Regions from separate parts of the Micromonospora sp. CNZ286 genome, predicted to be linked through region 1. Evidence: riboswitches for the same ligand, from Rfam matches in the RefSeq annotation. Region 1 holds a riboswitch; the other holds the start of a gene.
The links. A riboswitch is a leader RNA that binds a small molecule or an ion and turns the genes downstream of it on or off. The one in region 1 is predicted to bind thiamine pyrophosphate.

Region 1 (15,111 bases):
CCAGGACGGCCGGACGTACGCGGCGGCGAGCGTGGCGCTGCCGTCGCTGACCCTGACCGCGCTCCAGCTCGCTGTCGCCTCGGCGGTGGCGGCGGGCGCGAGCCGGCTGGAGGCCGCTGTGGTGGTGACCGAGGCGTCGACGCTGGACGGGGCCGGGCACGCCGCGGTGCGTGACCTCTCCGCCGACGCGCCGGTCCACGTGGCCGCGCCGGACGGCACCGTCCTCGGCACGGTGGTCGAGTGACCACCCCCGAGGCGCGCCCCTACCGGGCCGGTTTCGCCTGTTTCGTCGGGCGGCCGAACGCCGGCAAGTCGACGCTCACCAACGCGATCGTCGGCACCAAGATCGCGATCACCTCGAACAAGCCGCAGACCACCCGGCACATCATCCGGGCGGTGCTGCACCGGCCGGACTCGCAGCTCGTACTCGTCGACACCCCGGGTCTGCACCGGCCCCGCACGCTGCTCGGCGAGCGCCTCAACGACCTGGTCCGGGAGACCTGGAGCGAGGTCGACGTGATCGGCCTGTGCGTACCGGCGAACGAGCCGGTCGGCCGGGGTGACCGCTTCATCACCGGCGAGCTGGCCAGCCTCAAGGCAACAGTGCTGGCGGTGGTCACCAAGACCGACCTGGTCGACAAGAAGCGGCTGGCCGAGCAGTTGCTCGCGGTGAGCGAGCTGGGCGAGTTCGCCGACGTGGTGCCGGTCAGCGCGGTCTCCGGCCATCAGGTCGACACGCTCGTCGACGTGATGACCGGCTACCTGCCGCCCTCGCCGCAGCTCTATCCGGACGACATGCTCACCGACGACCCGGAGCAGGTGCTCGTGGCGGAGCTGGTCCGCGAGGCGGCGCTGGAGGGCGTACGCGACGAGCTGCCGCACTCCATCGCCGTGGTGGTCGAGGAGATGATCCCGGAGGGCAACCTCACCAAGATCTACGCCGACGTGTACGTGGAGCGTTCGAGCCAGAAGGCCATCGTCATCGGCCACCGGGGCAGCCGCCTCAAGCACGTGGGCATCACCGCCCGGCGGCAGATCGAGGAGCTGCTCGGCACCCGGGTCTACCTCGACCTGCACGTACGGGTGGCGAAGGACTGGCAGCGCGACCCGAAGCAGTTGCGCAAGCTGGGCTTCTGACAGGCGGCCGGGGCGGGCCCCGGGGGGCGGTGATCAGGATCAGCCAGACCTATGGGACATCTCACTTTCCATAGGTGTTCTTGGCTGTTTCACAGCGTCCCGGAGCAGGGTAGGGACCATTGTCTCTGCCCCCGGACCCGCCGTGAGCTGATGCGAAACCGCTATCTGGACCTGCTCCGCTTCCTGGCCATCCTGCGAGTCGTCACCTACCACGTCACCGGCTACGCCACGCTCACGCTGGTGTTTCCGGCGATGTCGGTGATGTTCGCCCTGGCCGGGTCGCTGATGGCGGCGTCACTCGACCGCAGCGGGGTACGCGCGGTCGGGCGCCGGCTGCGCCGCCTCCTGCCGTCGCTGTGGGTGGTGGCCGCGGTCTTCGTGCCGGCCATGCTGCTCACCGGGCTGACGTTCAGCCCGAAGGTGCTGCTCTGGCTCTTCCCGATCAGCGACCCGCCGGCCAACTACTGGGGTGGGCTGGCGCTCAGCCCCATCTGGTACCTGCGGGACTACCTGTGGTTCGTGCTCGCCTCGCCGTTCGTGCTCTGGCTGTTCCGCCGGGCGCCGCTGCCCACGCTCGCCGCTCCGTACCTGCTGCTGGTCGCGATCGAGATCGGCGTCCTGGCGAACCCGCCGACGGTGCTGCGCGAGTTCGGCCTCTACTTCGGCGCCTGGCTGCTCGGCTTCGCCCACCACGACGGGCTGCTGCGCCGGATGCGCAACCGGGTGCTGCTGCCGGTGGCCGCCGTGGTCGGCGCCGCCGGGCTGGCCTGGATCGTCACCCATCCGGGCCCGCGCGGATTCGACATCAACGACATCCCGCTGGGCAACGCGCTCTGGTCGGCCGCGTTCATCCTGGTGGCGATCGGCCGGGCCCCGGCCGGGGTGACCTGGGTCGACCGCGTGCCGGCGCTCGGCCGGGCGGTGACGGTGGTGAACCGGCGTGCGCTGACGATCTACCTCTGGCACATGCCGTTCGTGGTGCTCCTCACCCCGCTCGTCGGCCTGGTCGGCTGGTCGCCGCGCGACCCGGTGGGCCTGTGGCTGCGGGTGGGGCTGGTCTTCGCGCTCGTCGGCGTGGTGACGCTTCTGGTCGGCTGGGTCGAGGACGTCGCAGCCCGGCGTACCCCCGAACTGGTCCCCGGCAAGCCGCGGCGGACCGTGGCCGACCGGGCGGCGGCCGCCCCGGCCAGCCCGGCCCCCGCCGGGGCGGAGGACGCGCTGGTGAGCGTCGGGGCGCGGGTGCCGGCGCCGCGCCGCCCGGCCGAGGACCCCGGCCGGGGCGACGGCGTCCGGGCGGCCCGGCGGGACACGCCCGGCGGCGACTGAGCGGCCACCGGGCGCGGCCCGACTGAGCGGCCACCGGGCGCGGCCCGCCCAGGTGCGCCGTCCGCTCAGCGGGTGCTGACCGTGACGTTGCCGCTGGTGGCGGATGCTTCGAGCTGCACCGACGCGGTCGGGTCGTCGGTGACGCGCACGTCGGTGTCGCCGGACGTCGCGGTGGCGCGCACCCGGTAGCGGCCCGCCGGCACGGCCAGGTCCACGTCTCCGCTCGTGGCGTGCACCCGGGCCGGTGCCGGCTGGTCCAGCTCGACGACGATGTTGCCGGACGTGGTCTCGGCGTCGATCGCGGAGGCGAGCCGGCGGGCCTCGATGTCACCGGAGCGGGCACGCAGCCGCACCGGGCCGGCCGCCTCGACGACCCGGATGTTGCCCGACGTGGTGGAGGCGCGGACCTCGCCGGTGGCGCCCCTGATGGTCAGGTCGCCGGAGCTGAGCGTGAACTCCACCGCGCCGACGTCGCTGAGGTCGACGTTGCCCGAGCCGGTGCCGCCGCGCACCACCACGCCGGGCGGCGCGGTCACCTCCCAGGAGATGCTGCACCGGTGCCCGCAGTCGGTGGGCAGGACGAGTTCGTCTCCCTTGACCTCGTACCGGCTGGTCGGCTCGTCGCCCTGGTAGCGGACCACGCGCTTGATGCGTACCTGGTCGGCGGGGCCGTTCGCCCGGACCACGACGTCGCCGGCGCCGTCGTCGTCCACGGTGATCTTCGTGATCTTCGTCCGCTCGGTCTGGTCGAAGTCGAGGCGGCGGAACGAGAGGGTGTCACACCCGGCGAGGACGATGAGGGCGCTGGCCGCGGTGGCGGCCACCACGCCACGTAGCCGGAAAGCGCCACGTAGCCGGAAAGCGCCACGTAGCCGGAAAGCGCTGCGTAGCCGGGGAGCGGTGCGGAGCGAAGCCATGGCCAGCACACTAGGTCCGGCCCGACGCCCGGCACATCGGGGATCGCCCGACCGTCCACCCCGAGCCGACCCTGAGATCGCACCCGGAGGGAGAATGGCCTGATGGCCGGGTACCGCCGACAGCTCTACCGCGACGACGCGGTGGTGCTGCGTGTGCAGAAGCTGGGCGAGTCCGACCGCATCATCACGCTGTTCACCCGCCGGCACGGGCGGCTGCGCGCGGTGGCCCGGGGCGTGCGGCGCACCACGAGCCGGTTCGGCGCGCGGCTGGAGCCGTTCGGGCATGTCGACCTCCAGCTCGCCGGTGATCCCAAGGGCAACCAGGGCAGCTCGCTGCACACCGTCAGCCAGGTCGAGGCGATCGAGCTGTACGGCAAGCGGTTCCTCGGCGACTACCCCCGCTACACGGCGGCCAGTGCGATCGCCGAGACCGCCGAGCGACTCACCCCGGTCGAGCGCGAGCCGTCGCTGCGGCTGTTCCAGCTCACCCTCGGCGCGATGAAGTCGCTGGCCCGGGGCGAGCACGCCACCACGCTGGTGCTCGACGCGTACCTGCTGCGCGGCATGGCGTTCGCCGGCTGGGCGCCGGCGCTCGTCGCCTGCGCGGTGTGCGGCGAGCCGGGCCGGCACCGCGCGTTCTCCGTACCGGCCGGCGGCGCCGTCTGCCCGGACTGCCGGCCCCCCGGCGCCGCCCACCCCGCGCCCGCCACGCTGGAGCTGATGTCCGCGCTGACCTCCGGCGACTGGGGGTACGCCGACGCCGCAGAGACCGGCGTACGCCGGGAGTGCAGCGGACTGGTCGCGGCGCACCTCCAGTGGCATCTGGAGCGCGCGCTACGCTCGCTGCCGCTGGTCGACCGGGGTGCCCCGGCGGCCGGCGCGGTCCCGTCGCCCGGCGGCGCGGGGCCGGATGTGGTCCCGCCGCGCTCCGGCGCCGGGCCCGTCGCCGGAGTGAACAGGGAGATGACCGAGTGATCCGATCGACGAGGGCGACCCGCCGCGAGCCGGTGCCGCCGACCCCGCACCCCTCCGGCGCCCGTCCGCCGGCGCTGCCGCCCGCCGCGGTGCCCCGGCACGTCGCCATCGTGATGGACGGCAACGGCCGCTGGGCCAAGGAGCGTGGGCTGCCCCGCACCAAGGGGCACGAGCAGGGCGAGCACAGCCTGTTCGACGCCGTCGAGGGCGCGATCGAGATGGGGATCCCCTACCTGTCGGCGTACGCGTTCTCCACCGAGAACTGGCGGCGCTCGCCGGACGAGGTCCGCTTCCTGATGGGCTTCAACAGGGACGTCATCCGCCGCCGCCGCGACCAGCTCGTCGACCTGGGCGTCCGGGTGGTCTGGTCGGGCCGTGCCGGCCGGCTGTGGAAGAGCGTCATCTCCGAGTTGCAGACCGCCGAGGAGATGTCGCGCGGCAACTCGACGCTGACGCTGCAGTTCTGCGTCAACTACGGCGGCCAGGCGGAGATCGCCGACGCCGCCGCCGGGATCGCCCGCGACGTCGCGGCCGGCAGGCTCGACCCGGCCAAGGTGAACGAGAAGACGGTGGCGCGCTACCTCTACCACCCCGAGGTGCCCGAGGTCGACCTGTTCCTGCGCCCCTCCGGCGAGCAGCGCATCTCCAACTTCCTGCTCTGGCAGACCGCGTACGCCGAGCTGGTCTACCTGGACACGCTCTGGCCCGACTTCGACCGCCGCCACCTCTGGTACGCCTGCGAGCTGTACGCCCAGCGCGACCGCCGCTTCGGCGGCGCCCTGCCCAACCCGGTCGCCCCGGGCGCCTGAGGTCACGCTTACCGACGGGCCGCGCTGGGTACCGATACCTCCAGACAGCAAACGCGGAGGTGAACCACATGATTCAGAAGCGGATCGCGCAGTGGGCGGTCATGGCGGTCGCCGTGCCGCTGGCGGCGGCCGGCGCGCGCCGGCTCAGCCACACCCTGGAGGCCCGTCGTGGCCCGTCCGGGGTGAGCCGTCTGCTGACCAAGGGCGCCGACCTGATCCGGCCGCAGAAGGCCAGGCGTCGCCGGTTCTTCTGACCGCGACGTCCGGCCCGACCGTGACGCCCCGCATCCGGCTTTCCCGCCGGGCGCGGGGCGTTCCGCTCTACGATCGGCGCAGGGCGCGCCGCCGGGTGCGCGCCCGCCACGGGGGTGGAGGATGCGCGATCTCCGGTACGAGATGACTGCTGCCCTGGCCGCCGCCGACCTGGTGGAGCCGGCCCGCCGGGACGCGGTGGCCGCACTGTGCGCCGACGTCGCCCAGCGGTGGTGCGCCGACCTCGGGCACACCCCGGCGGTCCGCTCCGGTGAGATCGGCGAACTGGCGTCGGGTGAGCCGGCCGCCGGCTGGGCGCCCGACCCGGACGGTCAGCGGGCCTGGTGAACCGTCCGGCGGGGCTGTCTGCGCGGCTCACGCCTCCACTTCGGAGCGGTCGCCCGCCCAGAGCGTGTGGAACGAGCCGGCCCGGTCCACCCGGTGGTAGGTGTGCGCGCCGAAGTCGTCCCGCAGGCCCTGGATCAGCGCGGCCGGCAGCCGCTGCGCCCGCAGCGCGTCGAAGTAGGCCAGCGACGACCCGAAGGCCGGGGCCGGCACGCCCGCCCGGGCCGCGTCGGCCACCACCCGTCGCCAGGCCGGTACGCCGTCGCTGACCCGCTCGGCGAACCACGGCGCGACGAGCAGCGTCGACAGGTCCGGCTCCGCGTCGTACGCCTCCCGGATCCGGTCCAGGAAACCGGCCCGGATGATGCAGCCGCCCCGCCAGATGGTGGCCGTGCCGCCCAGGTCGATGTCCCAGTCGTACTCCCGGCTGCCGGCCCGGATGTGGTCGAACCCCTGCGCGTACGCGACGATCTTGCTGGCGAGCAGTGCGCGGCGCACGTCCTCGACGAACGCGTCCCGGTCGTCCACCTGCCACTTCTCACCCGCGTCGGCGAACACCCGGCGGGCTGCCTCGCGCTGGTCGGCGTGCCCGGACAGCGACCGCGCGAATGTGGCCTCGGCGATGCCGGTGATCGGGATGCCGAGGTCGAGCGCGCTCTGCACGGTCCAGCGGCCGGTGCCCTTCTGCTCGGCCTGGTCGAGCACGATGTCCACGAACGCCTGGCCGGTGGCCGCGTCGGTGTGGCCGAGCACGTCGGCGGTGATCTCGATGAGGAACGACCCCAGCTCGCCGCCGTTCCACTCCCGGAAGATCTCCGCGATCTCCGCCGGGCTCGCCGACAGACCGGCCCGCAACAGGTCGTACGCCTCGGCGATGAGCTGCATGTCGGCGTACTCGATGCCGTTGTGGACCATCTTCACGAAGTGGCCCGCGCCGTCCGGCCCGATGTGCCGGCAGCAGGGCTCACCGTCCACCTGCGCGGCGATCTTCTCGAAGATCGGCCCGAGCTTGCGGTACGACTCGGCCGACCCGCCGGGCATGATGCTCGGACCGAGCAGCGCGCCCTCCTCGCCGCCGGACACTCCGGTGCCGACGAAGTGCAGCCCGTGCGCGCGCAGCGCCTCCTCCCGGCGGCGGGTGTCGGCGAAGTGCGCGTTGCCGCAGTCGACGACGATGTCGCCCTCCTCCAGCAGCGGGACCAGTTCGTCGATCACCGCGTCGGTGGGCGCGCCGGCCTTCACCATCACGATCACCGCGCGGGGCCGCTCCAGCGAGCCGACGAAGTCCGCGAGCGACTCCGACGGCACGAACGTGCCCTCGTCGCCGTGCTCGGCGACCAGGCTGCGGGTACGTTCCGGCGACCGGTTGTGCACCGCCACGGCGAAGCCGTTGCGGGCCAGGTTCCGGGCCAGGTTGCGGCCCATCACCGCCAGACCGGTGACCCCGATCTGCGCCGTCGCCTGCTCTGCCATGCGTACCGCCACCTCTCGTTCGTGCTGCCGTTCTGCGACCGTATCGCGGTCGCCGGGGGAGCGGGCGGGGACGTCGACAGGGCGTGATCGCCGGGTGGCCGTGCGTCTCGCGCGGGCGCGTTCGCGTTCTCTCCGGTAATTCGGGTGCGGGGTCTCCGGGCCGCGGGATAGCGTTGCCGCATGCGTAAGTGACGCCCCACCTCCGAGCCCGGTCCACCGCCGCCAGTGCCGTGGACCCGTCCTGCTCCGGGCGTCCGCATTCCTTCCCCGCCACCGTCGGTCGCGGTGTCTGTCGTGATCGGAACGCACCGGAGCCCCCGCTCGGCGCGTCCCGGTCGGCGCGCCCGCACGACAGGAGGCCCGCGAATGCCCGCGAAGCGCAATCCGAAGAAGTCCCGCAAGCAGTCGTCGCCGCAGGTGACCCCGCCGAAGCTCGACGCGCTCACGGTGACGCCACCCGCGGTGGTGCTCCCCACGGAGCCGGTGGCGTCCGCCGTGTCCCCGGAGTCGGTGCCGCCCTCGGAGTCCCTGGAGACCCCGGTCCTGCCGGGCGCATCCGCGACGCCGCCCCGGTCCGGCCCACCGGCAGGGCGGCAGGCCCGGTTCACCGGGCGTAGTCAGCGCGCCGGCCAGACCCGGTTCTACGCCTTCCGCCGCAGCTGACCGACAGCCCTTCCCGGCCAGCCGCTCACCGGGCAGGCCCCTCATCGGGGGCCTGCCCGGGCGTCCCCCCAGAGATCTTGGACGATTCCGGCCCCTAGAAGGGCCATCCCGTACCAAGATCCACTCCAGCCCTGTCGATCATGAAGTTGGCGGCGACAAAACGGGCAACCGGTGCCGTCAACTTCATGATCAACGGGGCGAGGGTGGGCGGGGTGAGGGCGGCGGGGACGGGGAGGCGGGGCGGGCCCGGGGTCAGCCGATCAAGGGGCGGAAGGTGCCCAGGGCGATGCTTGTGGCCAGGGCACCGCCGGCCAGCAGCGCGGCGCCCGCCACGAGCAGGGCGTCGGCGCGGGTGAAGCGCTGCGGGCGGGCCACGGTGCGCGGCGTACCCGCGTCGAAGCCCCGGGCGTCCATCGCCACGGCCAGCCGGGTACCCCGCCGGATCGCGCCCACCAGCAGCGTGAACGCGGTGGACGCGAACAGCCGCAGCTTCGCCACCGGGTTGCGGCCGGCGTCCACGCCGCGGGCCCGGCGGGCCATGCTGATCATCCGCCATTCCTGTTCCAGCAGCGGCACCATCCGGAACGCGGCGAGCGCCCCGATGGCGAACCGGGCGGGCGTCTTCGCGTTCTGGATCAGCGCGTCGGCCAGGTCCGTCGGGTCGGTGGTGGCGAACACGACGATGCCGGGCAGCGCCACGGCGAGCATCCGCAGCACCAGGCCCAGCGCGGTGACGAGGACGCCCTCGGTGACCAGGACCGGGCCGGCCTCGACCAGCACCCGGCCGGAGCGGTCGGCCGCGAAGAGCACCAGCGTGATCAGGATGCCGGCGGCACCGGCGAGCAGCGGCCAGGCCCGGCGGGCCAGCACCCGGTAGCGGACCCCGAACAGCGGCAGCACCGCGAGTTCGACGGCGATGGCGATGGCCGGGGCCACCGGGTCGAGCGTCGCCACCAGGATCAGCGTGAAGACCACAGCGGCGGCCAGCTTCGCCACCGGGTTGCGCCGGGCCAGCGGGGCGCCGGGTGCGGCGACCGGTTCTAGGCCGATCACGTGGCCACCCCGTCGGGGGAGCGGTGCAGGGTGAGCGTCGTGTCGGCCAGCGCGGCGACGAAGTCCTCGTCGTGGGTCACCGCGACCACGCCGTGCCCGGCGTCGCGCAGCTCGGCGAGCAGGTCGACCAGCTCCAGCCAGGTCCGCCGGTCCTGGCCGAACGTGGGCTCGTCGCAGATCAGCAGGCGGGGCGCGGTGGCCAGGGCCGTCGCCACACTCAGCCGCCGCGCCTCCCCGCCCGAGAGGGTGTACGGGTTGGCGCCGGCCAGCCGGTCCAGCCGCAACCGGTGCAGCAGCTCGTCGACGGTGGCGGTCACCGCCGACTCGGGCCGGCCGGTGCGGCGCGGGCCGAGCGCCAGCTCGTCGCGGACCGTGGCGGTGACGAACTGGTGTTCCGGGTCCTGGAACACCGAACCGATCCGGCGTACCAGCGCGGGTGCCCGCCAGCGGTGCGGGGGAGTTCGCGCGTCCCGCCCGGCGAGTTCCGCCGACGCGGTGACGGCGCCCGTGCCGGGCTTCAGCAGGCCGCCCAGGAGCAGCGCCAGTGTGGACTTGCCGGCGCCGTTGGGGCCGAGGACGGCGAGCGCCTCGCCGGCGCGTACCCGGAGATCGGTGGGGTCGAGCCGGGGCGGCAGGCCGAGCCGCTCCGCGGTGAGCAGCACGTCGCCGGGCGGCGTGGTGGCGTGCCGGGGTGGCGCGACGTGGCCGGGTACCCAGACCCCGGCGGCGGCCAGCGCGTCGCCGTGCGCGGCGAAGACCGCCTCGGGCGGCCCGTCGGCGCGCACCCCGCCGCCGGGTTCCAGCACGACGACGCGGTCGACCAGCGGCAGCGCCTCGGTGACCCGGTGCTCGACCAGGACCATCGTGGTGTCCGGGTCGAGCGCGTTCGCGACGGCCCGGCGGATCAGGGTGGCGCCGGCCGGGTCGAGGTTGGCGGTGGGCTCGTCGAGCAGCAGCAGCCCGGGACGCAGCGCGAGCGTGCCGGCCAGCGCCAGCCGCTGCTGCTCGCCGCCGCTGAGCGCTGCGGTGGGGCGGTCCCTGTCGTACGGGAAACCGACCCGGTGCAGCGCCTCGTCGACGCGGGGCCAGATCTCCCCGGCGGGTACGCCACGGTTCTCCAGCCCGAACGCCACGTCGTCGCCGGAGCGGGCCATGACGAGCTGGGTCTCCGGGTCCTGGAAGACGATGCCGACGCGCTCGCGGGCCTTGCGCGGGTCCAGCCCGTCGATCTCGACGGTGCCCTCCTGCTCGCCGGAGTCCTCCGGCAGCAGCCCGGCCAGCGCGGCCAGCAGCGTGCTCTTACCGGCGCCGGAGGGTCCGAGCAGCAGCACCCGCTCGCCGCTCTCCACGCGCAGATCCACCCCGCGCAGAGCCCAGCGTTTCCGTCCCCCGTGCCGCCACCCGAACCCCCGCAGCACCACCCCGCTCACCGCCCACCCACCCCCTCTTCTCCGTCGATCATGAGGTTGACGGCGATGACGGGTGCCGAAACGGCCGTCAACTTCATGATCGACACGATGGAGGCGTCAGACCAGGGCTCGGTCGCGGCCGGCGGGGAAGCGGTCCAGGACGCCGGTGTTCGCCAGCGCGCGGGTGAGGACGTGCGCGCCGAGACCGGCGACGATCGTGGCGCTGACGATCGTGATCAGCGCGTACGGGAGGCGGTAGGAGGCGAAGTCGAAAGCCTTGTTCCAGTAGACGAAGTCGAAGATCGCCGCGCCGAGACCGGTCAGCGCGCCGGCCAGCACCGCCACCGGCAGTCGGAACGAGCGGTACCGGAACGCGGCGAAGGCCAGCTCGGCGCCGATGCCCTGCATCAGGCCCTGGAGGATCACGATGCTCGCCCACTGGCTGCCCAGCAGGGCGGAGATGATCGCGGCCACCGTCTCGCAGTACAGCGCGGCGCCCGGCTTGCGGATGATCAGGCCGGCGAGCACCGCCGGGATCAGCCACACGCCGTATAGCACGGCCTGGGCCGGCGGGAAGAACGCGAACGCCGCGTCGGTGGCGCTCCAGAGCAGGCCCCAGGCCCAGAAGACGACGCCGAAGGCGACGGCGATGACCGAGGCGACGACGATGTCGACGGTACGCCAGCGGTTGCTGTCGGTGTGGTTCACGGTTGGCTCCCAGTTCGTCGAGGTGAACCAGGAGAAGACGCACGCCGCGCCCGGTGGTCACCGGACGGCGACGCGGCTGGAGGTCGACCGAACTCCCTGCGCTGGCATTACCCAGATCAGGTTCGAGGGTCTGCGGGCACCGGCCCGCACTCTCAGCGCTGTGCGCTCCCCTGTCGGATGTGAAGTTGTCTCGTCGCAGACGCTAGCACCGACCACGGGCCCCGGCCCAGCAGGGCGAGTGTCGGTATGGTGGCGATCATGCTGGTGGATGCGCGGGGACTGACGTTCGAGGTACGCGCCGGCGGCCCCGAGGACGGTGACCCGGTCCTGTTGCTGCACGGCTTCCCGCAGCACTCCGGTGAGTGGGACGCGGTCACGCCCGCGCTGCACGCCGCCGGGCTGCGCACGTACGCGCTCGACCAGCGCGGCTACTCGCCCGGCGCGCGTCCGGCCGACGTCGGGGCGTACCGGATTCCGGAGCTGGTGGCCGACGCGGCCGCGGTGCTGGACGCACTCGGGGTGACCGGCGCCCACGTGGTCGGCCACGACTGGGGCGCGATCGTGGCGTGGGGGCTGGCGGCGGCGCACCCGGAGCGGGTGCGGACGCTGACCGCGGTGTCGGTGCCGCACCCGGCCGCGATGGGGCACGCGCTCGCCACCGACCCCCGGCAGAAGGTCAAGTCCGCCTACATCGCGTTGTTCCGCAAGCCCGGTACGGCGGAGAAGGTGCTGCTGGCGTGGAACGGCGCCACGCTGCGCAAGCTGCTGAGCGGAGTGGGCGACGCCGACGTGGTGGCCCGGTACGCCGAGCCGATGCGCGAGCCGGGCGCGTTGACGGCGGCGCTGAACTGGTACCGCGCGATGACCGGTGCGGACATGAAGGCGGTCGCCCCGGTGGGGGTGCCCACCACGTTCGTGTGGAGCGACAAGGACGTGGCGATCGGCCGGACGGCCGCGCAGGCGTGCGCCGCGCACGTCACCGGTGACTACCGGTTCGTGACGCTGTCCGGCGTCAGCCACTGGATCCCGGACGAGGCGCCCGGCCCGCTGGCCGAGGCGATCCTCGCCCGGTGCGCGGGAACGGAGGAGGCATGACGGTGAGCGCCGAGGCGTACCTGGCGGTGGTGACCGAGACGATCGGCCGGGTCGCCGCCGAGCAGCGGCAGAACGTGGCCGACGCGGCCGACCTGATCGCGGCGGCGCTGCGCGCCGACGGTGTGGTGCACGCGTTCGGCACCGGGCACTCCGAGGCGCTGGCCATGGAGATCGCCGGCCGGGCCGGCGGGCTGGTGCCCACCAACCGGATCGCGCTGCGTGACCTGGTGCTGATCGGCGGCGACCCGGCCGACGTGCTCGGCCCGAAGCTGGAGCGCGACCCGGCCGTGGCGCACCGCCTCTACGAGCTGGCGCCGATCCGGCCGCAGGACGTGTTCGTGCTGGCCTCGAACTCGGGCGTGAACGGGGCGATGGTCGAGTTCGCGTCCATCGTGAAGGAACGCGGGCACGGCCTGGTGGCGATCACGTCGGCACAGCACTCGGCGCGGATGACCTCGCGGCACCCGTCCGGCCGCAAGCTCGCCGACTTCGCCGACGTGGTGCTGGACAACGGCGCCCCGTACGGCGACGCCACGCTGCCGCTGCCGGGCGGCGGCGCGGTCGGCGCGGTCTCCTCGATCACCGCGGCGCTGCTCGCCCAGCAGATCGTCGCCGAGGTGGTGGCCCGGCTGGTCGCGGCGGGGCAGCGCCCGCCGGTCTACCTGTCCGCGAACATCACCGGCGGCGACGAGCACAACGCCGAACTGGAGGCACGGTACGCGGGCCGGATCCGCCGCGGTTCCTGAACCGGTTTCGTGATCATCCGTACGGGGCACAGGCGGTCCTGCCGGTGGGCGTTCACCCGCCGGCCGTGCCGTCTCCCGGGGAGGTCCGCGAGTGTCCAAGGAATCCGAGAAGCAGCGCTGGCAGCGCAACTTCGCCGATCTGTTGCAGGAGCTGCGGGTCGCGCAGACCGGCGTGCAGATCCTCTTCGCCTTCCTGCTGACGCTGCCGTTCAGCAACGGGTTCGGCCGGACCACGGAGTTCCAGCGCGACGTCTACATCGTGGCGCTGCTGACCGCCGCCGCGTCCGCCGCGATGATCATTTCTCCGGTCGCGTTCCACCGGGCGCTGTTCCGGCAGGGGCGTAAGCCGGAGCTGGTCCGGTTCGCCCACCGGATGGCCACCGGCGGCCTGTTCTTCATGCTGATCGCGATGGTCAGCTCGGTCCTGCTGGTCACCGACTTCGTGCTGGACCGGCCGATCGCGTTCCTGCTCAGCGCGCTCACCGGCCTCTGGTTCCTGATCTTCTGGGCCATCCTGCCGTTCAGCCGGCGCAACTGGGGTGAGGACGACATCGACGACGAGGACGACAACCCGCAGACGCTCACCGACTGACCGTCCGCCAAATCGGACGTGCACGCAGCGCTACCCCTGGGTAACACCCGGGGGTAGCGTCGTTTTCGTCGAACGCGTCGACGCAGCCGGACCGACGAGGAGGCAGCCGTGACCACGACACAGAACAGCCGGCCCGAGTCACCAGACGGCGCGGGGCCGCTGCCCGCCGAGGCGGGCCAGGTCTCCGAGAAGGAGGCCCGGCAGGTCGCCGAGGCCGCCCGCGAGTCGGCCTGGGACCGGCCCAGCTTCGGCAAGGAACTGTTCCTCGGCCGCTTCCGGCTCGACCTGATCGACCCGTGGCCCCGCCCCGATCCGGCCGAGGTGGCCCGCGCCGACGAGTTCCTCGGCTCGCTGCGCGCGTACCTGACGTCCGAGGTGGACGGCGAGGCGATCGAGCGGGACGCGCGCATCCCCGACGAGGTGTTCCACGGCCTGGCCGGGCTCGGCACGTTCGGCATGAAGATCGACCGTCAGTACGGCGGGCTGGGGCTGAGTAACCTGCACTACTGCCGGGCGCTGATGCTCGTCGGCTCGGTGAACCCGGCGGTCAGCGCGCTGCTCTCCGCGCACCAGTCGATCGGCGTGCCGCAGCCGCTGAAGATGTTCGGCACGCCCGAGCAGAAGGAACGGTTCCTGCCCCGGCTCGCCGCCGGTGAGGTCTCCGCGTTCCTGCTCACCGAGCCGGACGTCGGCTCCGACCCGGCCCGGCTCGCCACCACCGCCGAGCCGACCGCGGACGGCACCGGCTACCGGCTCAACGGGGTGAAGCTCTGGGCCACCAACGGCACGCTCGCCACGCTGCTGGTGGTGATGGCCCGGGTGCCGGCCGGCGAGGGGCGGCGCGGCGGCATCACCGCGTTCGTGGTGGAGGGCGACAGCGACGGCATCACCGTGGAGCGGCGCAACTCCTTCGTCGGGTTGCGCGGCCTGGAGAACAGCCTCACCCGGTTCCACGACGTGTTCGTGCCGAAGGAGAACGTGATCGGCGGTGAGGGCAAGGGCCTCAAGATCGCGCTGACCACGTTGAACACCGGCCGGCTCTCGCTGCCTGCCATGTGCGTCGGCGCCGGGAAGTGGGCGCTCAACGTGGCCCGCGAGTGGGCGGCGGACCGGGTCCAGTGGGGCCGCCCGGTGGGCGAGCACGAGGCGGTGGCGAAGAAGCTGGCCTTCATCGCCGCCACCACGTACGGCATGGAGTCCATGCTCGACCTGTCCTGCATGCTCGCCGACGACGACCGCAACGACATCCGGATCGAGGCGGCGCTGGTCAAGCTCTACGCCAGCGAGATGGCCTGGCGGATCGCCGACGAGCTGATCCAGATCCGCGGTGGGCGCGGCTACGAGACGGCCGACTCGCTCGCCGCCCGGGGGGAACGGCCGGCCGCTGTCGAGCAGCTCCTGCGCGACCTGCGGATCAACCGGATCTTCGAGGGCTCCACCGAGATCATGCACCTGCTGATCGCCCGCGAGGCGGTCGACGCGCACCTGTCCGTCGCGGGCGACATCATCGACCCCGACGCGGGGCTGGGCCGCAAGGCGAAGGCGGGCGCGCGGGCCGGCGCCTTCTACGCGAGGTGGCTGCCCACGCTCGCCGTCGGCAAGGGGCAGACG
Region 2 (15,111 bases), 680 kb from region 1:
ACGGCGAGCCGCAGGGCGCCTCCGAGGAACTGCTCGGCCAGGCGCTCAAGGGCCGCCGCGACGACGTGGTGGTGGCCACCAAGTTCGGCATGGACATGAACGGCGCGAACGGGCCGGACCACGGCGCCCGGGGCGCCCGCCGCTACATCGCCCGCGCGGTCGAGGCGTCGCTGCGCCGGCTCGGCACCGACCACATCGACCTGTACCAGATGCACGAGCCCGACCCGGGCACCCCGATCGACGAGACGCTCGCCGCGCTGGACGACCTGGTGACCGCCGGCAAGGTGCGCTACCTCGGCAACTCCAACTTCGCCGGGTGGCAGATCGCCGACGCCGACTGGACCGCGTCGTCGCAGGGGCGTACCCGGTTCATCTCCGCGCAGAACCACTACTCGCTGGTGGAGCGCGGGGTGGAGGACGAGGTGATCCCCGCCTGCGAGCGGTTCGGCCTCGGCATGCTGCCGTTCTTCCCGCTCGCCAACGGGCTGCTCACCGGCAAGTACAAGCGCGGCGAGGCGCCCCCGGCGGGCAGCCGCCTGGCCGGTGGCGGCCGGTACGCCGAGCGGCTGGCCGCCGCGCGCTGGGACGTCATCGAGGCGATCGAGGCGTACGCGGCCGAGCGCGGCATCAGCATGCTCCAGGTGGCCATCGGCGGCCTGGCGGCCCGTCCCGCCGTGACGTCGGTGATCGCCGGCGCGACCACTCCCGACCAGGTGAAGGCCAATGCCGAAGCCGGGACGTGGCAGCCGTCCGACGACGACCTGACCGCCTTGGACGCCATCCTCTGACCGTCCCTGCCGGTACATACGCGCCCGCTCGCGCGTCGGGGGTGCGCCCGCTCGCGCGTCGGGGTGCGCCCGCTCGTTGGCGTGCGAGCGTCGGGGCTTGCCCCGCGCGGCGTGCGCCCACCGTGGCCCGCCCGCCCGCCCGCCCGCGCGCCCGCGCGCGGAGGCACCCGTGGCGTTCCACTCAGGGGCAGCGCTCACGATGAGTGGAACGGTATGGGTGTCAAGAGGGCCCACAGACACCCACGGCGTTCCACTCGTCGCCAGATTCAGTCGCGAGTGGAACGCCATAGGTGTCTGTGGGCGGCCTCCTGACGCCCGTGCTGTCTTGGGCGGCCCGCTCCGGCCAGGTGGCGGGTGGCGGCCGGGGGCGCGGCGGGGCGAGACTCGGGCCTGCGGGGCTGCGGGGCTGTGGGGCTGCGGCTGTGGGGCTGCGAGGCTGTGGGCTGTGGGCTGCGAGCCGGGGTGCGGGGGGCTGCGGGTGCGGATCAGTGGTTTGCCGCGGCGGCGCGACGTTCTGCCAGGGCCTGGCGCACCAGGGCGACAGTGGCGTCGGGCCGGCGTAGCACGTCGTCGACGGTGAACCGGAGCACGACCCACCCGGCCGCGCGGAGCGCGTTCAGGCGCGCCACGTCCCGCCGGAAGTGAGCCCGTTCCCGGTGGTGGTCGCCGTCGTACTCGACCGCGAGGCGGAGAGCCGGCCAGGCCAGGTCCACCCGGGCCACGAAGCGTCCGCCGGCGTGCACCTCGTGCTGGGCGGTCAGCGGGCCGAGACCGGCGTCGAGGAGGAGCAGCCGCAGCCGCGTCTCCATCGGGGACTCGCTCAACGGCTCGGCCATCGTCAGTACCTCGCGCAGCAGCGGAGCGCCCGGCCAACCCGGCCGGTCGGCGGCGTAGGCCCGCAGGACGGGCAGCTTCACGACCCGGCGACGCAGCAGCGCGTCGACGGCGACCAGCGCCTCGGCGAGTGAGCCCTGCCGGCCCAGGTCGAACGCGGTACGCAGCGGGGTCGTGACCGGCAGCCCCGCGAACCGGGTGCGGTCCGACTCGGGCAGGGGCGACCGGGTCACCAGCAGCCGTGGATGAGGACGCATGCGGGCCGGGCTCGGCAGCAGCACGGTGACCGGCGCGTCGCGGCTGAGCACGTCCGTGCCGAACAGCCAGGCGGCGCTGCGTCCCGCCAGTGCGGCACCCGGCGGCAGGCGCAACGCCACCGCCTCGCACCACATCCGGTGGTCGTCGGCGCGGTGTCCGTCCCGGTGCACGTACACGTCCGGCAGCAGGCGGATCCAGGTCGGCCCGCGCAGCATCGTCCAGGTGAGCAGTCCTTCGGAGACGGCATGGCTGCCCCGGAACGGCAGGATCGCCAGGCGGCGCGGGACACGGGCGGGAACGGACATCCCGGCAGCGTGTCGTGACGAGACGATCACCTGTTGCCCCGGTACGGCATGTGAACGGTTCCTGGGAAAAACCTCACCCGGGGTTCCGTACGGGCGGGAGGCGTCGTACGGTAGGCCGCAAGTGACCCACGGGAGCCCGGTGCGGACCGGGCTGAGAGGGGGGCTGGGAGCCCCCGACCGTCGAACCTGATCCGGGTAATGCCGGCGCAGGGAGGAGCGTTGCCGTGCTGTCCCTGGGACGACTGCATCTCATCACCGACACCCGGCCGGGGCGTGACCCGCTCGCCGTGCTGCGTGCCGCCCTGCCCGTGGCGGGCGCCGAACTCGTCGTGCAGGTGCGCGTGGAGGACGACGCCACCGACCGGGAGGCGTACGAGCTGGCGTGCCGGGTGACCGAGGCGTGCCGGCCGTACGGGGCACAGTGCCTGGTCAACGACCGGCTGCACGTGGCGCTCGCGGTGGACGCCGCCGGGGGCCACGTCGGCGCGGACGATCTGCCGGTCGCAGCCGCGCGCCGGGTGCTCGGCCCGGACGCGGTGCTCGGCGCGACCGCCCGGGAGCCGGTGGGCGCCCGTACGGCCGTGGATGCGGGCGCGAGCTACCTGGGCGTGGGCCCGTGCCACGTCACCACCACCAAGTCCGGCCTGCCGGACCCGATCGGCCCCGAGGGGATACGCGCGGTCGCCGAGGCGGTCAGCGTCCCGGTGATCGCGATCGGTGGGGTGACGGCCGCGAGCGTGTCGGCGCTGCGGGCCGCCGGGGCGTACGGGGTGGCGGTGGTCGGCGCGCTCAGCCTGGCTGCCGATCCCGCGCACGCCACCGCCGAGCTGCTGCGGGCGCTGACGTGTTAAAAGGGGGCCCTTCCTCTACCGGAGGCGTTAACAGGGGGCCCTTCCTTACCGACGTGGCGGTGGTGGGCGCCGGGCCGGTGGGACTCGCGATCGCGTGGCGGTGCGCGCAGCGCGGACTGCGCGTGGTGGTGCACGACGACCGGCCCGGGTCGGGCGCCTCGTCGGTGGCCGCCGGGATGCTGTCGCCGGTCGCGGAGGCGTACTTCGGTGAGCACGAACTCACAGCGCTTCTCGTCGGGTCCGCCGCCCGCTGGCCCGGCTTCGCGGCCGAGCTGACCGAGGCGAGCGGCGTCGACCTCGGCTACCGCACCGAGGGCACGCTCGTGGTCGGGCTCACCGCCGACGACCTGGCCGAGGCGGGGCGGCTGTGGTCGTACCAACGGGGTCTGGGACTGCCGATCACGCCGCTGCGGCCCTCGGAGCTGCGCGACCGCGAGCCGGCGCTGGCACCGCGCGTGCGCGGCGGCGCGGTGGCCCCCGGCGACCACCAAGTGGATCCGCGACGGCTGGTCGCCGCGTTGCGCACTGCTGCGGAACGCGTCGGCGTGGAGCTGCGCCCGGCCCGCGTCGGCGCGCTGTCCGAGGTGGACGCCCGGGTCACTGTGGTCGCGGCCGGCTGCGGCGCGGCGAGCCTGACCGGCCTGCCGGTCCGGCCGGTCAAGGGCCAGGTGCTGCGGCTGCGCGCGCCGGGTGGCGGTCCGCCGGGCTTCCGGCACGTGATCCGGGGGTACGCGGACAGCGAGCCGGTCTACCTGGTGCCCCGGGACAGCGGTGAGGTCGTGGTCGGGGCGACTGTGGAGGAGCGCGCGGACACCGAGGTCACCGCCGGTGGCGTGCTGACACTGCTGCGCGCCGCCGCGGAGCTGGTGCCGGAACTCGTCGAGTACGAGCTGGTGGAGGCCGTCGCCGGGCTGCGCCCCGGTACGCCCGACAACGCGCCGATCATCGGGCCGATCCCCGGGCAGCCGGGCGTGCTCGCGGCGACCGGGCACCACCGGCACGGCATCGTGCTCACCCCGGTCACCGCCGACCTGGTCACCGAGCTGATCGTCACCGGCGAGCCGGATCCCGCGCTCGCCCCCTTCACCCCGGACCGCTTCGGGAAGGAGCGCACGTGGAACTGATCGTCAACGGCACCGGCCGGACGTTGCCCGAGGGCGTCACCGTCGCCGAGGTGGTCCGCACCGTCACCGACCGGAAGCGCGGGCTCGCCGTAGCGGTCAACGGCGAGGTGGTGCCACGCGGCGGCTGGTCGGCGAGCGTGCTGCGCGACGGCGACCGGGTCGAGGTACTCAGCGCCACCCAGGGCGGGTGAGCGGATGTCCACACTGGAGATCGGCGGGGTCGCGTTCGGCTCCCGGCTCATCCTCGGCACCGGCGGCGCGGCCAACCTGCACGTGCTGGAGCAGGCGATCCGCGCCTCCGGCACCGAGCTGGTGACGTTGGCGCTGCGCCGGGTGGACACCACGCCCGGCGGGTCGGGCGGCCTGCTCGACCTGGTGGAGCGCTGCGGCGTACGGCTGCTGCCGAACACGGCCGGCTGCCGCACCGCCGTGGAGGCGGTGAAGACGGCGCACCTGGCCCGGGAGGCGTTCGACACCGACTGGGTGAAGCTGGAGGTGATCGGCGACGAGCGCACGCTCCTGCCCGACGGGGTGGAGCTGCTGCGCGCCGCCGAGGAACTGGTGGCCGACGGGTTCACAGTGCTGCCGTACACCTCGGACGATCCGGTGCTGGCCCGGCGGCTGGCCGACGTGGGCTGCGCGGCGGTGATGCCGGCCGGGTCGCCGATCGGCTCCGGGCTGGGCATCGGCAACCCGCACCACATCCGGCTGATCCGGGCGGCTGTGGACGTGCCGGTGGTGCTCGACGCGGGCATCGGCACCGCCTCCGACGCGGCGCTGGCGATGGAGCTGGGCTGCGACGCGGTGCTGCTGGCCAGTGCCGTGACCCGGGCCGCCGACCCGGTGGCGATGGCCACGGCCATGCGGTACGCGGTCGAGGCCGGCCGCCTGGCGTACGGCGCGGGCCGCATCACCCGCCGCTTCCACGCCTTGCCGTCCACCCCCGACGAGGGACGGCCCGACCTGTGACCGCTCTACGCGTTGCGGATCTTGGTACGGAGGCGCCCGTGGAAGGGCGGCCGCGTACCAGGATCTACACCGGCCCGACCGGGGTCGTGCTGCTCACCGATCGGCGGGTCGCCAAGAGGGCTCTCGTCGACGTGGTCGCGGGGGCCGTCGGCGGGGGAGTGCGCTGGGTGGTGCTGCGGGAGAAGGACCTGCCCCGCGCCGAACGCCTCGCGCTCGCCGTCGAGCTGCGCGCGATCCTCGCCGAGGCGGGCGGCACGCTCGTCGTGGCCGGACCCGATCCGCTCGACGGGGACGCGGTGCACCTGCCCGCCGCCGGCCCGTACCCGCCGCCCGCAGTCGGACTGGTCGGCCGGTCCTGTCACGACACCGCCGAGCTGGCCCGGCTCACCACCGAGCACTACGCCACGCTGTCCCCGGTCTACGAGACAAGAACAAAGCCCGGCTACGGCCCGGCGTTACGGCCGACCGGGTTGCGCGAGCTGATCGCGGCAAGCAAGGTGCCCGTGCTGGCACTGGGCGGCATCGAAACCACAGCCCAGGTCACCGCATGCGTAGAGGCAGGTGCCACCGGAGTAGCAGTCCTGGGCGCCATCATGCGCGCCCCAGACCCCACCGAAACCGCCACCACGCTGGGCAGAGCTTTCGAGGAGGCGGCCACCCGTGTGGCGCGCACCCACCCCGCGCGATCCGACCAAGGCCCGCACGCCGCAGCCCCGACCGCAACCACTGTCGGCCGCAGCCGTCACAGCAACCACCGGAGAAGAGAACCAGTGACGCCGAAAACAGTTCTCAGCATCGCCGGCTCCGACTCCGGGGCAGGAGCGGGCATCCAGGCCGACCTCAAGACGTTCGCCGCGCTCGGGGCGTACGGCACGAGCGTGCTCACCGCCGTCACCGCGCAGAGCACCCGGGGCGTGGACGCCGTCCTGCCGCTGCCGCCGCAGACAGTGCGCGACCAGATGGACAGCGTCCTCGGCGACTTCGACGTGCGCGCCGTGAAGACCGGCATGCTCGGCACCCCCGCGGTCGCCGACGCGGTGGCCGAGGCGGCCCGGGCCGGGCGGCTGCCACACCTGGTCGTCGACCCGGTGCTGGTCGCCACGAGCGGGCACCGGCTCGGCGTGGTGGAGGCGGTCGAGCGGCTGCTGCCGTACGCGGAGGTGGCGACACCGAACTGCGCGGAGGCCGCGGCCCTCACCGGAGGCCCGGTGGGCACCGTCGAGGGGATGGTCGCGGCGGCGGAGGCGCTGGCGGCGCGCGGCCCGGCGTTCGTGGTGGTGACCGGCGGCGACGTGGACGCCGACGGCGAGTCGGTGGACGTGCTCGCCGGCGGCGGGACGACCCGCCTGCTGCGCGCGCCCCGGGTGGACACCCGGCACAACCACGGCACCGGCTGTTCGTTCTCGGCCGCCGTCGCGGTCCGGCTCGCGGCGGGCGACGCGGTGCCGGTCGCGGTGGCGGCCGCCAAGGAGTACGTCACCCGCGCGCTGACCGGCGCGCGGACCTGGGAGCTGGGCGCGGGACGCGGCCCGCTGGACCACTTCGGCTGGTCCGCATGAGCGACAGGGAGGCTGTCATGCAGGCACGTCGCAAGGTGTACGTGGAAGGGTCACGCCCGGACGTCCGGGTGCCGTTCGCCGAGGTGACGCTGACCGGGGACAACCCGCCGGTACGGCTCTACGACACCTCCGGTCCCGGCTCCGACCCGGAGGTGGGGCTGCCCGCGCTGCGTGGTCAGTGGATCGCCGAGCGCGGCGACGTGGCCCCGGTACGCGGCGCCGGCACGCCGCTGGCGGGTGTGGAGGGGAAGCGGCCGACGCAGCTCGCGTACGCCCGGGCCGGGATCGTCACTCCGGAGATGGAGTTCGTGGCGGTCCGGGAGTCGGTGGCGCCGGAGTTCGTCCGGGACGAGATCGCGGCCGGGCGGGCCGTGCTGCCGCTCAACGTCAACCACCCCGAGTGCGAGCCGGCCATTATCGGCAAGGCGTTCCTGGTGAAGGTCAACGCCAACATCGGCACCTCGGCTGTCACCTCGTCGGTGGCCGAGGAGGTGGAGAAGCTGACCTGGGCCACCCGGTGGGGCGCGGACACCGTGATGGACCTGTCCACCGGCAAGCGCATCCACGAGACCCGCGAGGCGATCGTGCGGAACGCGCCGGTGCCGATCGGCACGGTGCCGATCTACCAGGCGCTGGAGAAGGTCGGCGGCGACCCGGTGAAGCTGAGCTGGGAGGTGTTCCGCGAGACCGTCATCGAGCAGGCAGAGCAGGGCGTCGACTACATGACCGTGCACGCCGGGGTACTGCTGCCGTACGTGCCGCTGGCGGTGGACCGGGTCACCGGGATCGTGTCGCGGGGCGGCTCGATCATGGCGGCCTGGTGCCTGGCGCACCACGAGGAGAACTTCCTCTACACGAACTTCCGGGAGCTGTGTTCGCTGCTCGCGAAGTACGACGTCACGTTCTCCCTCGGTGACGGCCTGCGCCCCGGTTCCATCGCGGACGCCAACGACGAGGCGCAGTTCGCCGAGCTGCGCACGCTCGGTGAGCTGACGAAGGTCGCCTGGGAGTACGACGTCCAGGTGATGATCGAAGGCCCCGGGCATGTGCCGATGCACAAGATCAAGGAGAACGTGGACCTCCAGCAGGAGTGGTGCCACGAGGCGCCGTTCTACACGCTCGGCCCGCTGACCACCGACGTCGCGCCCGCGTACGACCACATCACCTCCGCGATCGGCGCGGCGATGATCGGCATGTTCGGCACCGCGATGCTCTGCTACGTCACCCCGAAGGAGCACCTCGGGCTGCCCGACCGCGACGACGTGAAGGCGGGCGTGATCGCGTACAAGATCGCCGCGCACGCGGCCGACCTGGCCAAGGGGCACCCCGGCGCGCAGGCGTGGGACGATGCGCTGTCCAAGGCCCGGTTCGAGTTCCGCTGGGAGGACCAGTTCAACCTGGCGCTGGACCCGGAGACCGCGCGGGCGTACCACGACGCGACTCTGCCCGCCGAGCCGGCGAAGACCGCGCACTTCTGCTCGATGTGCGGGCCGAAGTTCTGCTCCATGAAGATCACGCAGGAGTTGAAGGACTACGCGGCGCGGGGCATGCGCGGCAAGTCGGAGGAGTTCGTCGCCTCCGGGTCACGGGTCTACCTGCCGCTGGCGTGAGCGAGGCCGGGGGCGGGTCGCTTCCGGCCCGCCCCCGGGCCGCCGTTCACTCGCGGTGGTGCCGCCCGGTACGCAGCGAGCGGGCGTCGTCGGCGTTGTCGTCCGAGGCGAGACCGGCGACCCAGTCCACGTACTCGTCGTCGGCCTCGGCACCCGGCTCGGCCGTACGGTCGGCCGGCTCCGGGTCGCCCTTGGCCCGGTTGCGCCGGAACAGGCCGCGCCGGGTCTTCGGCTTCCCGCCGGACGCGTCGGCGTCGTCCGGTTCGGCGTGCCGCCCGCGCCGGGAGTCCGCCTCCGTCTCCGCGGCGGCGGCCTCGGGCAGCGCGGCACCCGCCTCGCCCGGTGCGGCGGTCGCCGCCTCGGGCCGGGCGACAGGTCTCCCCGCCTCCGGCCGGGCGAGCGGCCCCGCCGGGCGGGCGTTCGTGGCGAGCGCGTCCCATCCGGTGCTCGCGCCCGGCTCGGGCAGGCCACGGTGGCGGGGGCGCGGCGCCGGCTCGGCCGGGGCGGACGCCTCCGCGTCGTCCCGGGCCGGTGCGTCCGGTTCGGTGGTGGCGCGGTGCGGGCGGGCCACCGGGGTGATCGGCCAGGCCGGGCGTACCTCGCCGGGCGCTCCGGTGACGTCCTCGAACATCGGGAACCGGGGCCGGGACGACGGGGTCGGCGCCGGGTCGTCGAAGAAGAAATTGCGTCCGGGACGCCCGGTCGGTGCGACATCCCCCGTGGGTGCATCGGTGCGGGGAGCCGGGCTGCTCGGCGTCGTCAGCGGGGCGTCGGCCGGGCTGCTCGGCATCGTCGACCTGGCGTCGGCCTGCTCGATCGGCGGCGTCGGCGCGACGTCGGCCGGGCCGGAGCCGGGGGAGGCCGGGCCGGTGGCACGCGGTCCGGCCTTCGGGGCGCGGGGGCGCCGGGAGCGGGTGGAGCGGCCCGTGGCGCCGGTGTCTCCGGTGGCCTCGGCCGGTGGCGCGGCGGGGGTGTCGCTGTCCGCGTCGGCCGTGACCGGTCCGGCGAGCGCGCCGCTGTCAGTACGCGGGCCGGGAACGTGGCCCTCGGCGGTGCCGCCGGTGGCCGGTGACGTGGCTTCCGAGGTGGTGCCCGCAGCGGCGCTCGGGGAGGCGGCATCCGCTGGGCGGGGTGCTGTGGCGTCGGCGGGTGACGTCGATCCGTCGGTGGTGCCGCTGGACCGGCTGGCGCGGGTACGGCGCGGCCGGGTCACCCGTGGCGTGGTCGCCGCCGCTTCCTGGGGCGGTTCCGGTGCGGCATCGTCAGTGCCGGCTGCCGAGCCGGTGCCTGAGGCGGCCTCGCTGTCCGGGACGCCGGTCGCCTGCCCGGACGTTGCATCGGCAGGTTCGGAACCGGCAACGGCCCGGTCGGCGGTTCCTGCGCGGTCCGTCATGACCGCCTCGCCGGTGCCGCCCGCGTGGGCGGTGCCCATGTCCGTGCCCGGACCCGTGCCCATGTCCGTACCCGGACCCGGGACCGGGTCGGGGCGGCCCGCGGCGAGGACGTCGATGGCCGAGGTCCGGCGCCCCGGGGGCAGCAGACCCGGCATGGGCTGGCCGTGGCCCGTGTCGGCGACGGCCGGGCGCTCACCCGCCGGCCGTTCCGCAACGGCCGGCTGATCGACGGCGGGCAGACCCGCGAGGGCCGGCCGGCCGGCGGCGGGAAGATCGGTACCGGCCGGAGCCGTCGCCGTGGCCGAGCCGCCGGGCTCCGGCCAGTTCCAGTGCGCCGGCGCGGCGGCGCCGCTCGTCACCGGAGGCGCGGGCGGGGCGGCCGGGGCGCCCGGAGTGGACGAGTGCGGCAGCGGCGCGAGGATGTCGGTGGCCTCGACGGCGTCGGGGTCACCGATGGCGGTGACCGGCCGGGGCAGCACTGTGGTGGCGGTCGAGCCGAGCGCACCGGCGATCACGGCGATCAGCGCGCCGTAGTAGGGCGCGACCTGGTAGCGGTCGGTGGCCGAGCCGGGACCGGCGGTCAGGTAGGCGAACGCGACGAGCACCGGGCCGGCCGCCCCGGCCGCGCCGCCCACCAGCGGCGGCCATTCGGCCCGGCGGGCGAGCACGCCGACCGCCCCGCCGGCCAGCAGCGTGAGCACCGGCAGCAGCAGCATGGACAGGCGTTGCGCCGCCTCCGGATCCAGCCAGGAGGGTTCGAGGACGCCGAGCCGTACCGTGGCCAGCGGCCGGCTGGACACGATCGTGGGCGCGACGGAGAGCAGCGCCATCAGCCAGACGATCCCGGCGGTGACCGCCACGCCCCAGCCGAACGGCGGCTTGAGCAGGACGGCGATCGCGGCGCCCGCTCCGACCACCGCGCCGAGGGCGGCGCAGATGCCTGCGGCCCAGACCGGGTCGACGGATCCGCCCAACTCGGCCGCGCGGGCCGGTTGCATGCACAGCGGGGCGACCACCGTCGCGCCCAGCGCGCTGACGCCGGCGATGGAGAGCAGTTCGGTGGTGCCGCCGGGACTGTCGTCGCGGCGGGCGAAGCGCTCGGTGAGGACGGCTCCGGCGACCGTGGCGACAGCGGCGAACCAGCCCACCCAGACGAGCTGGGCGGGCCACCGGTTGACCGAGACGTCCACGAACGCGCCGTCGAGGCGTACGACTCCGAAGCCGTACGCGATCCCCAACTGGCCGGCCCCGGCCAGCACGCTCACCCCGAGCGCCGTGAGCAGCAGCCTGCCCCACGTCCGAAAGGCCATGTCGGGCACGTTACGGCCCGGTGCCCCCGATCGCCACCTTGCCGCCGCGCGGCGCGGCGAACCTGCCGGTGCGGCTACTTCAGCTCGACCAGGCGCGCGAGGTAGGTGGTGTCGCCGACGTTCGTCAGCATGTGCACCGCGCCCGGGTCGCGGTAGACCACGCCGCCGGTCGGCTCGTCGGCGTCGATGGTGGTGCCGTCGATCGTCTGCACCACGTTCTTGGCGCCCTGGATCGCCACCACCAGGTACGGGTGGTCGTGGCGGTGCAGCGGCTGCCGCTCACCCGGCTCCAGCCGGATGTGCCAGACGCGTACGCGGTCGTTCTCGTACACGATCTCCTGGCCCACCGGGCCGAGTTCGAGGTCGGCGGAGAGTTCGGTCATCGTGGTCCGTCCAGTCGGGGGAGCACCTCGGCGGCGATGAGCTCCACGTGGTCGAGGTCGTCGAAGTCGATCAGGCGCAGGTGCACCCGGGTGGCCCCGATCGCGGCGAACTCGCCGATCCGGTCGACCAGCTGGGCGGGGGAGCCGACCACCGGGTCCTCCGGCGGCAGCGCGCTCGTGACGTGCAGCGGCGCGGCCCGGCGCTGCGCCTCGGCGTCGGTGCGTCCGATCGCCACCACGATGCCGGCGGAGAGCGTCAGGGGCGCGCGGCCGGAGGCGTCCCGCCCGGCGCGGTCGCACGCCTCCCGCACCCGCTCGTACGCGGCGGCGGTCTCGGCCACGCTCTTGAACGGCATGTTGAACTCGTCGGCGTAGCGGGCGGCCAGCTCGGGGGTGCGCTTCGGTCCCCGGCCGCCGACGATCACCGGCGGGCCGGGCTGCTGCACCGGCTTGGGCAGCGCGGGCGCGTCGACCAGCCGGTAGTGCTCACCGGTGAAGCTGTACGTCTCGTCGGACGGCGTACGCCACAGCCCGGTGACGATCTCCAACTGCTCGGCCAGCCGGTCGAAGCGCTCGCTGACCGGCGGGAACGGGATGCCGTACGCGGTGTGCTCGCGCTCGTACCATCCGGCGCCGATGCCCAGCTCGACCCGGCCGCCGCTCATCCTGTCGACCTGGGCGACCATGACGGCGAGCGGCCCGGGGAGCCGGAACGTGGCGGACGTGACGAGCGTGCCGAGCCGGATCCGGGAGGTCTCCCGGGCCAGCGCGGCGAGCGTCAGCCAGGCGTCGGTGGGGCCGGGCAGCGCCGGCTCGTCCCCCATGGCCCGGTAGTGGTCGGCCCGGAAGAAGCCCTCGAAGCCGGTCTCCTCGACCAGCCGGGCGAACCGGAGCTGGTCGTCGTAGTCCGCACCGCGGTGGGGTTCGGTGAACACCGAGACCCGCATGGTCACCGGCCTCCCACGGGTACGCCGGGGGCGTCCCGCTCCATCAGCAGTTCGTGCAGCTCGGCGCTGATCCGCGCGACGTCTTCCAGGTGTTCGTGGCGGCCCAGCGTGCGCGGCCGGGGAACGTTCACCTCGACCACCTCGCGGATGCGGCCGGGGCGCGGGCTGAGCACGACGACCCGGTCGGCGAGCAGCACCGCCTCGTCGATCGAGTGGGTGACGAAGACGATCGTCGCCTTCGTCTCCATGTGCACCCGCTGGAGTTCGCCGGAGAGTTCCTCACGGGTGAGCGCGTCGAGCGCGGAGAACGGCTCGTCCATGAGCATCACCCGGGGCGAGCCGATCAGCGACCGGCACAGCGACACGCGCTGCTGCATGCCGCCGGACAGCTCGTGCGGGAGGCGCTTCTCGAAGCCGCCCAGCCCGGCCATCTCCAGCAACTGGCGGGCCCGGTCGCGGTGCTCGGCGCGGCGCCAGCCGAAGATCTCCACCGGCAGCAGCACGTTGTCCAGCACCGAGCGCCAGGGCAGCAGCGCCGGACGCTGGAACAACATCGCCACGTCGCGGCGAGGCTTCGTGATCGGCGTACCGCCCACGGTGATCTCACCGCCGGTGACCGGCAGCAGGCCGGCGATCATGCGCAGCAGCGTGGACTTGCCGCAGCCGGAGCGGCCGAGGACGGCGACGAACTCGCCTTCGGCGACGTCGAGGTCGATGCCGCGCAACGCCTCCACCCGCCCCGAACGGCCGTCGAAGGTGCGGGACACCCCGGACAGTCGGATCATCTTCCGCCGGCTCCCTTCCACGTCGTCCGAACGCGAGCCGGGCTAGCGTAGCGGACCGTGCTTATAGCACCGTCCGGGGTGGACGTCAGTCCGCTTTCCGTCACGCAACTTCGTTTCCGTTCCGCAACCGGGACGGCGGCGGCAGGTCATCTGGCTTCTCGTACGCTGTTGCGCGCGAAGAGTCCCCTCACGACGGTCCAGTCGGCCGAACCCACCTGCCGACCCCGTCGGACCCACGACCCGACCGGCGAAGAAGTCCTGGTCGGAAAGGACATGGTGCACTGATGAGAAGGCTGACCCGTACGGTCGCCGCCGCGGCTATGGCCACCGCCCTCGCCCTGGTGGGCGGCTGCAGCAGCGACTCGGAGAAGTCCGAGAGCGGCGGCGGCAACGGCGCGGCGCTGGAGAAGGTGACGTACCTCACCTCGTTCGGCAACTTCGGGCGTGACTCCTACGCCTGGGTGGCGAAGGACAAGGGCTTCTTCAAGGAGGCCGGTTTCGACGTCGACATCAAGCCCGGTCAGGGCACCGGCTCCGTGATCCAGACCATCACCGGCGGCCAGGCCGACTTCGGCCCGATCGACCTGACCGGTGGCATCCTTCAGCTCGGCAACGGCCAGGCGAAGGACTTCGTGGCGGTGGCCGCGATCCAGCAGCGCACCATGGCCGCCATCGTCACGGTCGAGGGCAAGAACATCGCCACGCCGAAGGACCTCGAAGGCAAGAAGCTCGCGGACACCCCGACGTCCGTCGTGCGCAACCTCTTCCCGACGTACGCCCGGCTCGCCGGCATCGACGGCAGCAAGGTGACCTGGGTCAACGGTGAGGCGCAGGGCCTGATCGGCATGCTCGGCTCGGGCTCGGTGGACGGCATCGGCCAGTTCGTCGTCGGCCAGCCGACGGTGGAGACGGTGACCAAGAAGAAGCCGGTCGTCCTGCCGTACAGCAACGTGATGCAGGACCTCTACGGCAACGCGCTGATCACCTCGTCGAAGATCGCCAAGGAGAAGCCGGAGATGGTGAAGAAGTTCACCGCCGCGCTGCTCAAGGGCCTGGAGTACTCGCTGGCCAACCCGGACGAGGCGGGCGAGATCCTGAAGAAGAACGTGCCGGCCGCCGTCCCGGCTGCGGCGTCCGCCGAGCTTCAGCTGATGGCCGCGTACGTCCGGTCGAGCAACTCCGGCACCGCGATCGGCACGCTGGACAGCGGCCGGGTCGCCAAGAGCATCGCGCTGCTCCAGGGCGCCGGTGCGCTGAAGCAGAACCTGACCCCCGACCAGATCATCGACTTCAACCTCGCGCCGAAGGCCTGACCGGTCCGCTCGGGCCAACGGGGGTGCGACCCGCCGGACACCCCGGTGGGGCGCACCCCCTTCCCGTGCCGGTCACACCGACCGGCGCAGAGAGGAGGACACGTTGACACAGTCGACCGAGGCCCGGCCGGAGGCGCCGCCGCGCCCGGCGGTCCGGCGCGGGATGGCCGTACGCCCGGCGGCGGTCGGATTGCCGGCGCTGGGACTGGTGATCGCGGTGGCGGCCTGGTGGCTGGTCACCTCGGGCCTGAACCTGGTGCACCCGGCCGCGCTGCCCCCGCCGCAGGCGGTGGGGAAGTCCCTCGCCGGCACCACCGAGGTGCTGCTGCCCGCGCTGGGCATCACCACCTGGATGACAGTGTTCGGCTTCCTGCTCTCGTCGGCGGCCGGGGTGCTGATCGGGATGGCGCTGGCCGCCTCCCGCCGGGTGGAGCGGATGTTCGCGCCGCTGCTGGTGGCGGTGAACGCGGTTCCGAAGATCGCGTTCGGGCCGCTGCTCGTGGTCGCGGTGGGCTGGGGGCAGAAACCCATCCTGACCATGGTGTTCCTGCTCTGCTTCTTCCCGATCGTGCTCTCCACCGCCACCGGTCTGACCACCACCCCGGCGGACCTGGCGGAGCTGGGCCGGTCGCTCAACGCCTCGTGGTGGCAGTCGTTCCGCAAGGTGCGCTTCCCGGCGGC

Region 2: it holds a riboswitch for thiamine pyrophosphate, as region 1 does, so the genes downstream of both, thiE (thiamine phosphate synthase) here and FHX31_RS04755 (ECF transporter S component) in region 1, are expected to answer to the same signal.

What each region holds. Positions count from the first base shown of each region.
Region 1 covers NZ_JACHIZ010000001.1:983,548-998,658, forward strand. Annotated here, with positions in the region: gene FHX31_RS04695 (hypothetical protein) at 1-244, shown strand, start outside; gene era (GTPase Era) at 241-1,137, shown strand; gene FHX31_RS04705 (acyltransferase family protein) at 1,288-2,463, shown strand; gene FHX31_RS04710 (DUF4097 family beta strand repeat-containing protein) at 2,529-3,380, opposite strand; gene recO (DNA repair protein RecO) at 3,483-4,355, shown strand; gene FHX31_RS04720 (isoprenyl transferase) at 4,388-5,164, shown strand; gene FHX31_RS04725 (hypothetical protein) at 5,233-5,418, shown strand; gene FHX31_RS04730 (hypothetical protein) at 5,540-5,764, shown strand; gene gndA (NADP-dependent phosphogluconate dehydrogenase) at 5,792-7,234, opposite strand; gene FHX31_RS04740 (hypothetical protein) at 7,601-7,897, shown strand; gene FHX31_RS04745 (energy-coupling factor transporter transmembrane component T family protein) at 8,150-8,950, opposite strand; gene FHX31_RS04750 (ABC transporter ATP-binding protein) at 8,947-10,380, opposite strand; gene FHX31_RS04755 (ECF transporter S component) at 10,477-11,067, opposite strand; TPP riboswitch at 11,143-11,249, opposite strand; gene FHX31_RS04760 (alpha/beta fold hydrolase) at 11,326-12,162, shown strand; gene FHX31_RS04765 (sugar isomerase domain-containing protein) at 12,159-12,908, shown strand; gene FHX31_RS04770 (DUF6328 family protein) at 13,000-13,500, shown strand; gene FHX31_RS04775 (acyl-CoA dehydrogenase family protein) at 13,609-15,111, shown strand, end outside.
Region 2 covers NZ_JACHIZ010000001.1:308,070-323,180, forward strand. Annotated here, with positions in the region: gene FHX31_RS01590 (aldo/keto reductase) at 1-788, shown strand, start outside; gene FHX31_RS01595 (DUF559 domain-containing protein) at 1,274-2,185, opposite strand; TPP riboswitch at 2,304-2,415, shown strand; gene thiE (thiamine phosphate synthase) at 2,410-3,036, shown strand; gene thiO (glycine oxidase ThiO) at 3,030-4,160, shown strand; gene thiS (sulfur carrier protein ThiS) at 4,151-4,351, shown strand; gene FHX31_RS01615 (thiazole synthase) at 4,356-5,129, shown strand; partial or broken gene FHX31_RS01620 (thiamine phosphate synthase) at 5,192-5,869, shown strand; gene thiD (bifunctional hydroxymethylpyrimidine kinase/phosphomethylpyrimidine kinase) at 5,900-6,688, shown strand; gene thiC (phosphomethylpyrimidine synthase ThiC) at 6,706-8,298, shown strand; gene FHX31_RS01635 (hypothetical protein) at 8,345-11,002, opposite strand; gene FHX31_RS01640 (cupin domain-containing protein) at 11,077-11,385, opposite strand; gene FHX31_RS01645 (LLM class F420-dependent oxidoreductase) at 11,382-12,332, opposite strand; gene FHX31_RS01650 (ABC transporter ATP-binding protein) at 12,335-13,117, opposite strand; gene FHX31_RS01655 (ABC transporter substrate-binding protein) at 13,402-14,430, shown strand; gene FHX31_RS01660 (ABC transporter permease) at 14,594-15,111, shown strand, end outside.